Regions from separate parts of the Azospirillum thermophilum genome, predicted to be linked through region 2. Evidence: riboswitches for the same ligand, from Rfam matches in the RefSeq annotation. Region 2 holds a riboswitch; the other holds the start of a gene.

Region 1 (4,172 bases), 160 kb from region 2:
GTTCTGCTCCACCAGCACGATGGTGAAGCCGCGCGCCTTCAGCGCCCGCACCGCGACGCCGATCTGCTCGATGATGACCGGGGCGAGGCCCTCGGTCGGCTCGTCCAGCAGGATCAGGTTGGCGCCGGTGCGCAGGATGCGGGCGATCGCCAGCATCTGCTGCTCGCCGCCCGACAGGCGGGTGCCCTGGGTGGTGCCGCGGCCCTTCAGGTTGGGGAACAGCTCGTAGATCTGCTCCACCGTCATGCCGCCTTCCTTCACCACCGGCGGCAGGGTCAGGTTCTCGTCGACGTTCAGCGAGGAGAAGATGCCCCGCTCCTCCGGCACATAGCCGATGCCGAGCCGCGGGATCCTGTGCTGCGCCATGCCGATCAGCTCCTTGCCCTGGAAGCGGATCGAGCCGCTGCGCTTGGACACGATGCCCATGATGGCGCGCATGGTGGTGGTCTTGCCGGCGCCGTTGCGGCCGAGCAGGGTCACCACCTCGCCCTGCCGCACCTCCAGGCTGACGCCGTGCAGGATGTGGCTCTCGCCATAGAAGGCGTGGAGGTCGCTGACCTCCAGCATGGCGGTCTTGGTCATCGCGCCGTCAGGCATGTCCCGTCCCCATGTAGGCTTCCATCACCTGGGCGTTCTTCGAGACCACCTCGTACGGCCCTTCGGCCAGGATTTCGCCGCGGCGCAGCACGGTGATGGTGTCGGACAGATGCGCCACCACCGACAGGTTGTGTTCGACCATCAGCACGGTGCGGTCGGCGGCGACCCGCTTGATGAGCTGGGCGGTGCGCTCGATGTCCTCGTGGCCCATGCCGGCCAGCGGCTCGTCCAGCAGCATCACCTCGGGATCGAGCGCCAGCGTGGTGGCGATCTCCAGCGCGCGCTTGCGGCCATAGGGCAGCTCGGCCGCCAGATGGCCGGACCAGGGGGTGAGGTTCACCGCCTCGATCAGTTCCACCGCCCGGTCGTGCAGGGCGTGCAGGCTCGATTCGGACTTCCAGAAATGGAAGCTGGTGCCGAGCGGCCGCTGCAGGGCTACGCGGACGTTCTCCAGCACCGTCAGGTGCGGGAAGACCGCCGAGATCTGGAAGGACCGCACCAGCCCCATCCGGGCGATGTCCGCCGGCCTGGCGCGCGTGATGTCGCGGCCCTTGTAGAGGATCTGGCCGCTGGTCGGGGTGAGGAACTTGGTGAGCAGGTTGAACACCGTGCTCTTGCCGGCGCCGTTCGGCCCGATCAGCGCATGGATGGTGCCGCGGCGGACCTGGAGATCCACCTCCTTCACCGCAACGAAGCCCTTGAACTCCTTCGAGAGTCCACGGGCCTCCAGAATGATGTCGTCGGTCATGGGTCCGGTCTTCTCCTCCCTGTCGCTCTCGGTTCTTGCGCCTTCGCGTTTTCCGGCCACGTTTTCCGGCCGCGTCTTCCAGCCGGCCCGGCTTCCCCGTCCGGCCGCGGCTGCACTCCCTCGGGACGCTGTGCCGTTTCATAAGCACGCCGCATGCCAAACTATGCGTGCAGGAAACGGATGCCCGAGATTCCTCGACTCCCGCCCGGCCGGCTCCTCTCGTATACAAATCATCAAGTGTCTTGAGTGTCGGTTTCCCGGACACTCTGTCTTGCCAACATGACACCATACGCCACCGTCGGCGCAAGCCCCGCGTGGACCGGCGCCGGCCCGCCGGCCGGATTCCCGGCTTGCCAAACCGGCCACGTCCTGCAATTGTGCCGGACCGATGGTGCCTCGCCGCCCGAATGGGGGGCGGGGGTAAAAGGGAATGCGGTCCGGGTCCGGCGACGGTCCCAAAGCCGCGGCTGCCCCCGCAACTGTGTGCGGCGAGCTCTCCCTTCGCGACGCCGGCGGCCCGACGGGCCGATCGGCAGCCACTGGCCCGGAACCGGGCCGGGAAGGCAGCGAGGGAGGAGCGACGACCCGCGAGCCAGGAAACCTGCCATCGCCACCGTGCAACCACCAGCTCCCGCCGGGTGTGGCGGGAAGGGACCATGACCATGCTGAATTCCGCCATCCGTTCCGGCGCCGCCTCTTCCGTCCAGACCGTCGCCGCAGCCTTCGGCGCCTTCCTGCTGGGCGCCTTCATCCTGTTCGGCGTCGGCTTCGCGCAGCCGCAGGCGATCCACGACGCCGCCCACGACGGCCGTCACTCCTTCGCCTTCCCCTGCCACTGAGCGTCTCTCCATGACGCTGTTCCGGCGGCTCTTCGTAGCCGCCCTGGTCGCGGGCGTGCTCTCCGGCACGGCCGCGTCCGTCGTTCAGCGCGTGACGACCGTCCCGCTGATCCTCGAAGCCGAACGCTACGAGGTGGTGACCACCTCCCCCCCCGTGGCCCCGACCCAGTTGACCCCGGCCGCCCCGGCGCATGCCGGCCATGACGGCGCGGGACATGCCGCCCATCCGGCCCCCGTGCGCGAGCTGGGCGAGGCCGTGCCCGAGACGGCGGAGGAGGCGTTCCAGCGCCTGTGGCTGACGGTGGCGACCAACCTGCTGGTCGGCATCGGCTATGCCCTGCTGGTCGCCGGCGCCATGCTGCTGGTCCGGGCCCCGGTGGATGCCCGCCGCGGGCTGGTCTGGGGCCTCGGCGGCTTCATCGCCTTCGCGCTCGCTCCCGCCACCGGCCTGCCGCCCGAGCTGCCGGGCATGGGCGGGGCGGAGCTGGAGGCGCGCCAGATCTGGTGGCTCGCCGCTGCCTTCTGCGCCACTGCCGGCCTGTTCGCCGTCGCCTTCGCCCGCAACCGGCTGGTGGTGGCCGCCGGCGTGGTCGTCGCCGCCCTGCCGCATCTGGTCGGCGCCCCCCATCCCGAGAGTGCGGCCGGCGCCGTCCCGCCGGAGATGGCGGCGCGCTTCGCCGTGCTGTCGCTGGGCACCGCCGCCCTGTTCTGGGCCCTGCTGGGCAGCGCCTGCGGGGCCATGATGCAGCGGGTGCTCGGCCGCCCGGACGAGGAGGCGTGAGGCCATGGCGATGCTGTCGAAGACACCCGCCACCATCGTCACCGGCTTCCTCGGCGCCGGCAAGACGACGCTGATCCGCAGCCTGCTGGAGCGGGCCGGCGGGCGGCGCCTCGCGCTGATCATCAACGAGTTCGGCGACGTCGGCATCGACGGCGAGATCCTGCGGGCCTGCGGCAACCCGACCTGCACCGAGGACGACGTGATCGAGCTGGCGAACGGCTGCCTGTGCTGCACCGTCGCCGATGATTTCGTCCCGGCGATCGAGAAGCTGCTGGCCCGCCCGCAGCCGCCCGAGCACATCATCATCGAGACGAGCGGCCTCGCCCTGCCGAAGCCGCTGGTCCAGGCCTTCCACTGGCCGGCGATCAAGTCGCGGGTGACGGTGGACGGGGTGGTGGCGGTGGTCGACGCCGCCGCCGCGGCGGAGGGGCGCTTCGCCCCCGATCCGGCGGCGCTGGCGGCGCAGAAGGCGGAGTCCGGCACGGTCGACCACGAGACGCCGATCGAAGAGGTGTTCGAGGACCAGCTCCTCTGCGCCGACCTGATCGTGGTCAACAAGACCGACCTCGTGGCCGCCGCCGACCTCGCCCGCGTCGAGGACCTGATCCGCGGCGCGCTGAACCGGGACGCCAAGCTGCTGCGCGCGGCCAACGGCTCGGTCGATCCGCTCGTCCTGCTGGGGGTCGGCGGCGCGGTGGAGGACGACCTCGCCAACCGCCCGAGCCACCATGACGACGAGGAGGGGCACGACCACGACGACTTCACCAGCTTCGTGGTCGAGCTGCCGGCCCAGCCCGACCCGGCGGCGCTGACCCGCCTGCTGGAGGAGGTCGCCGGGGTCCACGGCGTGCTGCGGCTGAAGGGCTTCATCGACGTGCCCGGCAAGCCGATGCGGCTGCTGGTCCAGGGTGTCGGCACCCGCATCCAGACCCATTACGACCGCCTGTGGAAGCCGGACGAGCCGCGCCGCAGCCGCCTCGTGGTGATCGGCGAGACCGGCCTCGACCGCGAGGCCGTGACCCGCGCGGTCGGCGGGGTGTAGAAAGCGGCGTCAGGCGGAGGGCATCCGCCGAGCGCCGGGTGAGGACGGCTGCGGGGACCGATGATGGTCCCCGCAGCCCCTCGCCCTCCTTCTCCCGGGGCGGGAGAGGGGAAGTTTGGACCGTTTCGACATGCATCTGCTCGCCGCCCGCCAGGACGACCTCGA
Region 2 (4,172 bases):
CATGGTCCGTGATACGAAGGGACGGTTCAAGGGACGGTCGGCCGCTTTGTTCGGCGGACTGTCCCAGGGAAATCGCTGGGACGATTGCCGGAATCCGCCATGACGCGCGTCACCGACCTGACCGACCGCATCACCGACCTGATCGAGCGCGGCCTGCTGAAGGCGGGGGAGCGGCTGCATTCCGTGCGCAGCGGGGCGAAGGAGCACGGCGTCTCCAAGAACACGATGGCGGAGGCTTACGACCGGCTGGTGGCGCTCGGCTACCTGGAGGCCCGGCAGGGCTCCGGCTACTATGTCGCCCGGGCCGTCCGCAGCCGGGTGGAGCATGGGGCGCCGCATGTCGCCGAGGCGCTCGACCACCTCTCCCTTCTGCGCGAACAGTTGGAGCGCCAGTATGCCGTGCGCGTCGGCGACGGCCGCCCGCCGCCGGACTGGATGGAGAAGCTGGAAGTCGGCGTCCGCTGCCGGCTCGCCCGGCCGGCCGGCGGAACCGAGCTCGATCACGGCTACGGCAGCCCGTGGGGCTATGCGCCGCTGCGCGAGCGCATCGTGGTGACGCTGGCCGAGCGCGCCGTCGCCGCCCGGCCCGACCAGATCCTGCTGACCCAGGGGCGAACCACGCGCTGGACCTGATCGCGCGGCAGATGCTGCAGCCGGGCGACACCGCGCTGGTCGACACGCCCGGCTACTACCCGCTGTTCGGCAAGCTGAAGCTGGCGAAGGTCGCCATCGCCGGGGTGCGGCGGCGGGCCGACGGACCGGACCTGGAGGAGTTCGCCGCCAAGGCGGCGGCGCTGCGGCCGAAGCTCTTCTTCACCCAGCCGCTCGCCCACAACCCGACCGGCGGCTCGCTGTCCATCGCGGTCGCCCACCGGCTGCTGCAGATCGCCGCCCGGCATGGCGTCACCATCGTGGAGGACGATCCCTTCGCCGACGTGCTGCCGGCCTCCTCCCCCCGGCTGGCCGCGCTCGACCAGCTTGAGCGGGTGATCTATGTCGGCACCTTCTCCAAGACGCTCTCGGCCAGCCTGCGGGTCGGATACATCGCCGCCGCGCCGGCGCTGGCGAAGAGCCTGTGCGACCTGAAGATGCTGACGGTGGTGAGCACCTCGGACTATGTGGAGCGGCTGGTCTACACGCTGATCGCCGGCGGGCAGTATCTGCGCCACCTGCGCCGGCTGCGGAGCCGGATCGAGGCGGCGCGGGAAGCGGCGCTGGCGGCCCTGGACCGGGCCGGGGTCGCGGTTCCCGTCACGCCGGCCGGCGGCTACTATGTCTGGGGGGAACTGCCGGCCGGCATCGACGAGGCGGCGCTGGTCCGCACCGCCGCCGACCGCGGCCTGTTCCTGGCGCCGGGCTCCGTCTTCGCCCCGGAACGGAGCAGCGGCCCGCCGGCCCTGCGCATCAACATCGCCTATGCGACCGATCCGCGGTTCCTGGAGTTCATCGCCGGCTACACGGGCCGGTGATCCGGGGCCGCCTCCCCGCCGGGATCCGCAGCGTCTTCCGAGCGCATCGCACGATTGACAGACGGGCGGCCGGCCTCTATCAAAACACGCATTGTCAGCGGTTCTCCCGGGCGCAAGCCGGGAGATTAAAAGGGAACGACGGAAGCGACAGGCGTCCCAGCCTGATGCAAGCCGTGGCTGTCCCCGCAACTGTGAGCGGCGAGTCGGCGCCAACGAGCCACTGACCGGAGATCCATGGATCCCGGCCGGGAAGGCGGTGCCGGATGACGACCCGCGAGCCAGGAGACCTGCCTCTGACAGCGTCACTCTGCCTTCGATCGGGGTGTGTCGAAGGTGCGGAAACCCGTCGTGGTGACGCGTCCATTGGCGTTGCCGCGACCAGGTTTCGGGACGGTTCATCCCCCTGAGGCATGTCGCAGGCGAATGGTTCTCAAGGCGCGGGGCCCCGCGTCGTGGCGTCCATTCGGCAACGCCCGTTCAACGCAACGGTCCCGGTCTTCCGGGGCCGGCATGGATGTGCGGCCCGGACGGGCGGCTGTTCGGCCGCACCGCTTGCCCGAACGCGCCTCCATGCCTGCAGCAGGACGTGGCAGGACATGCAGACAAGCTGTTCAAAAAGGCGTTTTCTCGTTCGACTCACCTTGGCGGTTCTCGGGGGCACGGCTGGAATGGCCCCTCCATCGGCCGCCTCCGCATCGGCCGCCTCCGCATCGGCCGATGAGCTTCGGCTCGTGCCGCTGGAGGTGACGGCCCCGGCCGAAGTGACGGTGCCCCAGGAGCAGGCGACCACGAGTTCCAGCGTGATCGGCGCCGAGGAGATCGAGCGGCAGCAGATCCGCCGGCTCGACGATGCGCTGAGGCTGGTTCCCGGCGTCAGCCTGTCGGGCCGGCAGGCGCCGGGCGGCGCGCAGACCGTGCGGTTGCGCGGGCTGGGGCCGCGCAACACCCGCTTCTTCATCGACGGCGTCGAGATGAGCGACACCAGCCAGTCGCAGTCGCAATATCCGGCCGGCGAGATGGACACGGCCGACATCGAGCGCATCGAGGTCCTGCGCGGTCCGCAGCCCGGCCGCTTCGGACCGGATGCCGGCGGCGGCGTGGTCAACATCACCACCCGGCGGCCGACCGGTCCGCTGAGCGGGCGGGTCGGGGCCGAATACGGCAGCTACGACACCAAGCGGGGCAACGCCTCGCTGTCGGGGGCGCAGGACCGGGTCGACTACCGGCTATCCCTGTCCGGAACCCATTCCGGCGGCTACTCGGACTTCAGCCGCCACCGCGGCGGACAGGAGAAGGACCCGTTCCGGCAGTGGGCCGCCGCCGGCCGGCTCGGCATCCAGGCGACAGAGACGCTGCGCCTCGACGCGACGGCGCGCTACCAGCGCAAAACCCTGACCTACGATCCGGCCACCCGCGACAACGACTGGTCGCGCGACGAGACCGAACGGTTCCTGCGCCTGGGCGGCTCGCTCGACAGCCTGGGCGGCAGGCTGGTCCACGGCTTCGGGGTCGCCAACACCACCAACACCCGGCAATACTGGGGCGAGGGCACCAGGGGCGACACCTACGACGGCCACAAGACGCGCCTCGATTACGTTGCCAATGCCAAGCTGTCCGACCGGCTGTCGCTGGGCTACGGCGCCGACGCCACCCGGGAGAGCATGGAGCAGCACACGCCGGGCTTCGCGCCGCGCGCGCCGGACATTCGGGCGCACAACTGGCGCAGCGGCGCCTTCGCCACCGTCGGCGTGACGCCGGTGGCGCCGCTCGACCTGTCGGCGACGATCCGCGGCGACCGCCACACCGATTACGGGGGCAAGGGAACCTGGCGGCTCGGCGCCGCCTACCGGATCGGGGAAACCGGGACGACCCTGCGTTCCAGCTACGGCACGGCGTGGCAGCCGCCTTCGCTCTACGAGCGGTTCGATCCCTGTTACGGCAGGAACGATCTGCGGCCGGAGCGCAGCCGCGGCTGGGATGCCGGCGTCGAGCAATCGCTGCTGGGCGGGCGGCTGACCACCGGCGCGACCTATTTCCAGGCCAGCACCCGCGACCAGATCAACTGGCTGTCCGGCCCGGCGACCAGCCCGGCCTGTTCGGGCGGCGGCTATGTCAACGTGGACCGCACGAAGGCGCAGGGCATGGAACTGGAACTGGCCGCCCGCCCGAGCGCGACGACCGATCTCCGCGTCGCCTATTCCTGGCAGAGCGTGGTCAACGCCAACACCGGCCAGCGTCTGCGCAACCTGCCGCTTCACCAGGGCAGCGCGTCGGTCGGCTGGCGCTTCCTGCCCGAGGCCTACGCCAACCTCGGCCTGCGCTATCGCGACATGGTCGAGAATTACGGCACCGGCAGCGCCTTCCTCACCGCCGACCTCCGGCTGTCCTACGACCTGACCGACGCGGTGACGCTGCAGGGCCGCGTCGAGAACCTGTTCAACCGCCGCTACGAGGAAGTCTACGGCCACGCCACGCCGGGCCGCTCGGCCTACGCCGGCCTGTCCGCGCGCTTCTGACGCCGCCATCTCCGGGAGAATCCCATGAATACCGCATCCTCCATCGCCTCGCACGTCGTCGAGGAACCCGGCATGGGCCGGGTCGAGATCTTTCCGCTGTCGACAGATCAGGACCTGCTGTTCGCCCTGCTGAAGGATGCCTTCGAGGTGTGGTGGCGGGACATCGTGTTCGGCACGCTCATCCAGG

Evidence for each region. Region 2 has a riboswitch for cobalamin ahead of DEW08_RS01055 (TonB-dependent receptor plug domain-containing protein). Riboswitches for the same ligand answer to the same signal wherever they lie in the genome.
Region 1: linked by a shared signal. The riboswitch ahead of DEW08_RS00425 (CbtB domain-containing protein) and the one ahead of DEW08_RS01055 (TonB-dependent receptor plug domain-containing protein) in region 2 are both predicted to bind cobalamin.

Annotation. Positions count from the first base shown of each region.
Region 1 covers NZ_CP029352.1:89,314-93,485, forward strand. The annotation lists gene DEW08_RS00415 (ABC transporter ATP-binding protein) at 1-597, opposite strand, end outside; gene DEW08_RS00420 (ABC transporter ATP-binding protein) at 590-1,345, opposite strand; cobalamin riboswitch at 1,718-1,968, shown strand; gene DEW08_RS00425 (CbtB domain-containing protein) at 2,002-2,184, shown strand; gene DEW08_RS00430 (CbtA family protein) at 2,195-2,965, shown strand; gene cobW (cobalamin biosynthesis protein CobW) at 2,970-4,007, shown strand; gene cobN (cobaltochelatase subunit CobN) at 4,138-4,172, shown strand, end outside.
Region 2 covers NZ_CP029352.1:248,355-252,526, forward strand. The annotation lists gene DEW08_RS31850 (GntR family transcriptional regulator) at 100-633, shown strand; gene DEW08_RS31855 (aminotransferase-like domain-containing protein) at 645-1,469, shown strand; cobalamin riboswitch at 1,551-1,778, shown strand; gene DEW08_RS01055 (TonB-dependent receptor plug domain-containing protein) at 2,138-3,985, shown strand; gene DEW08_RS01060 (DUF7676 family protein) at 4,010-4,172, shown strand, end outside.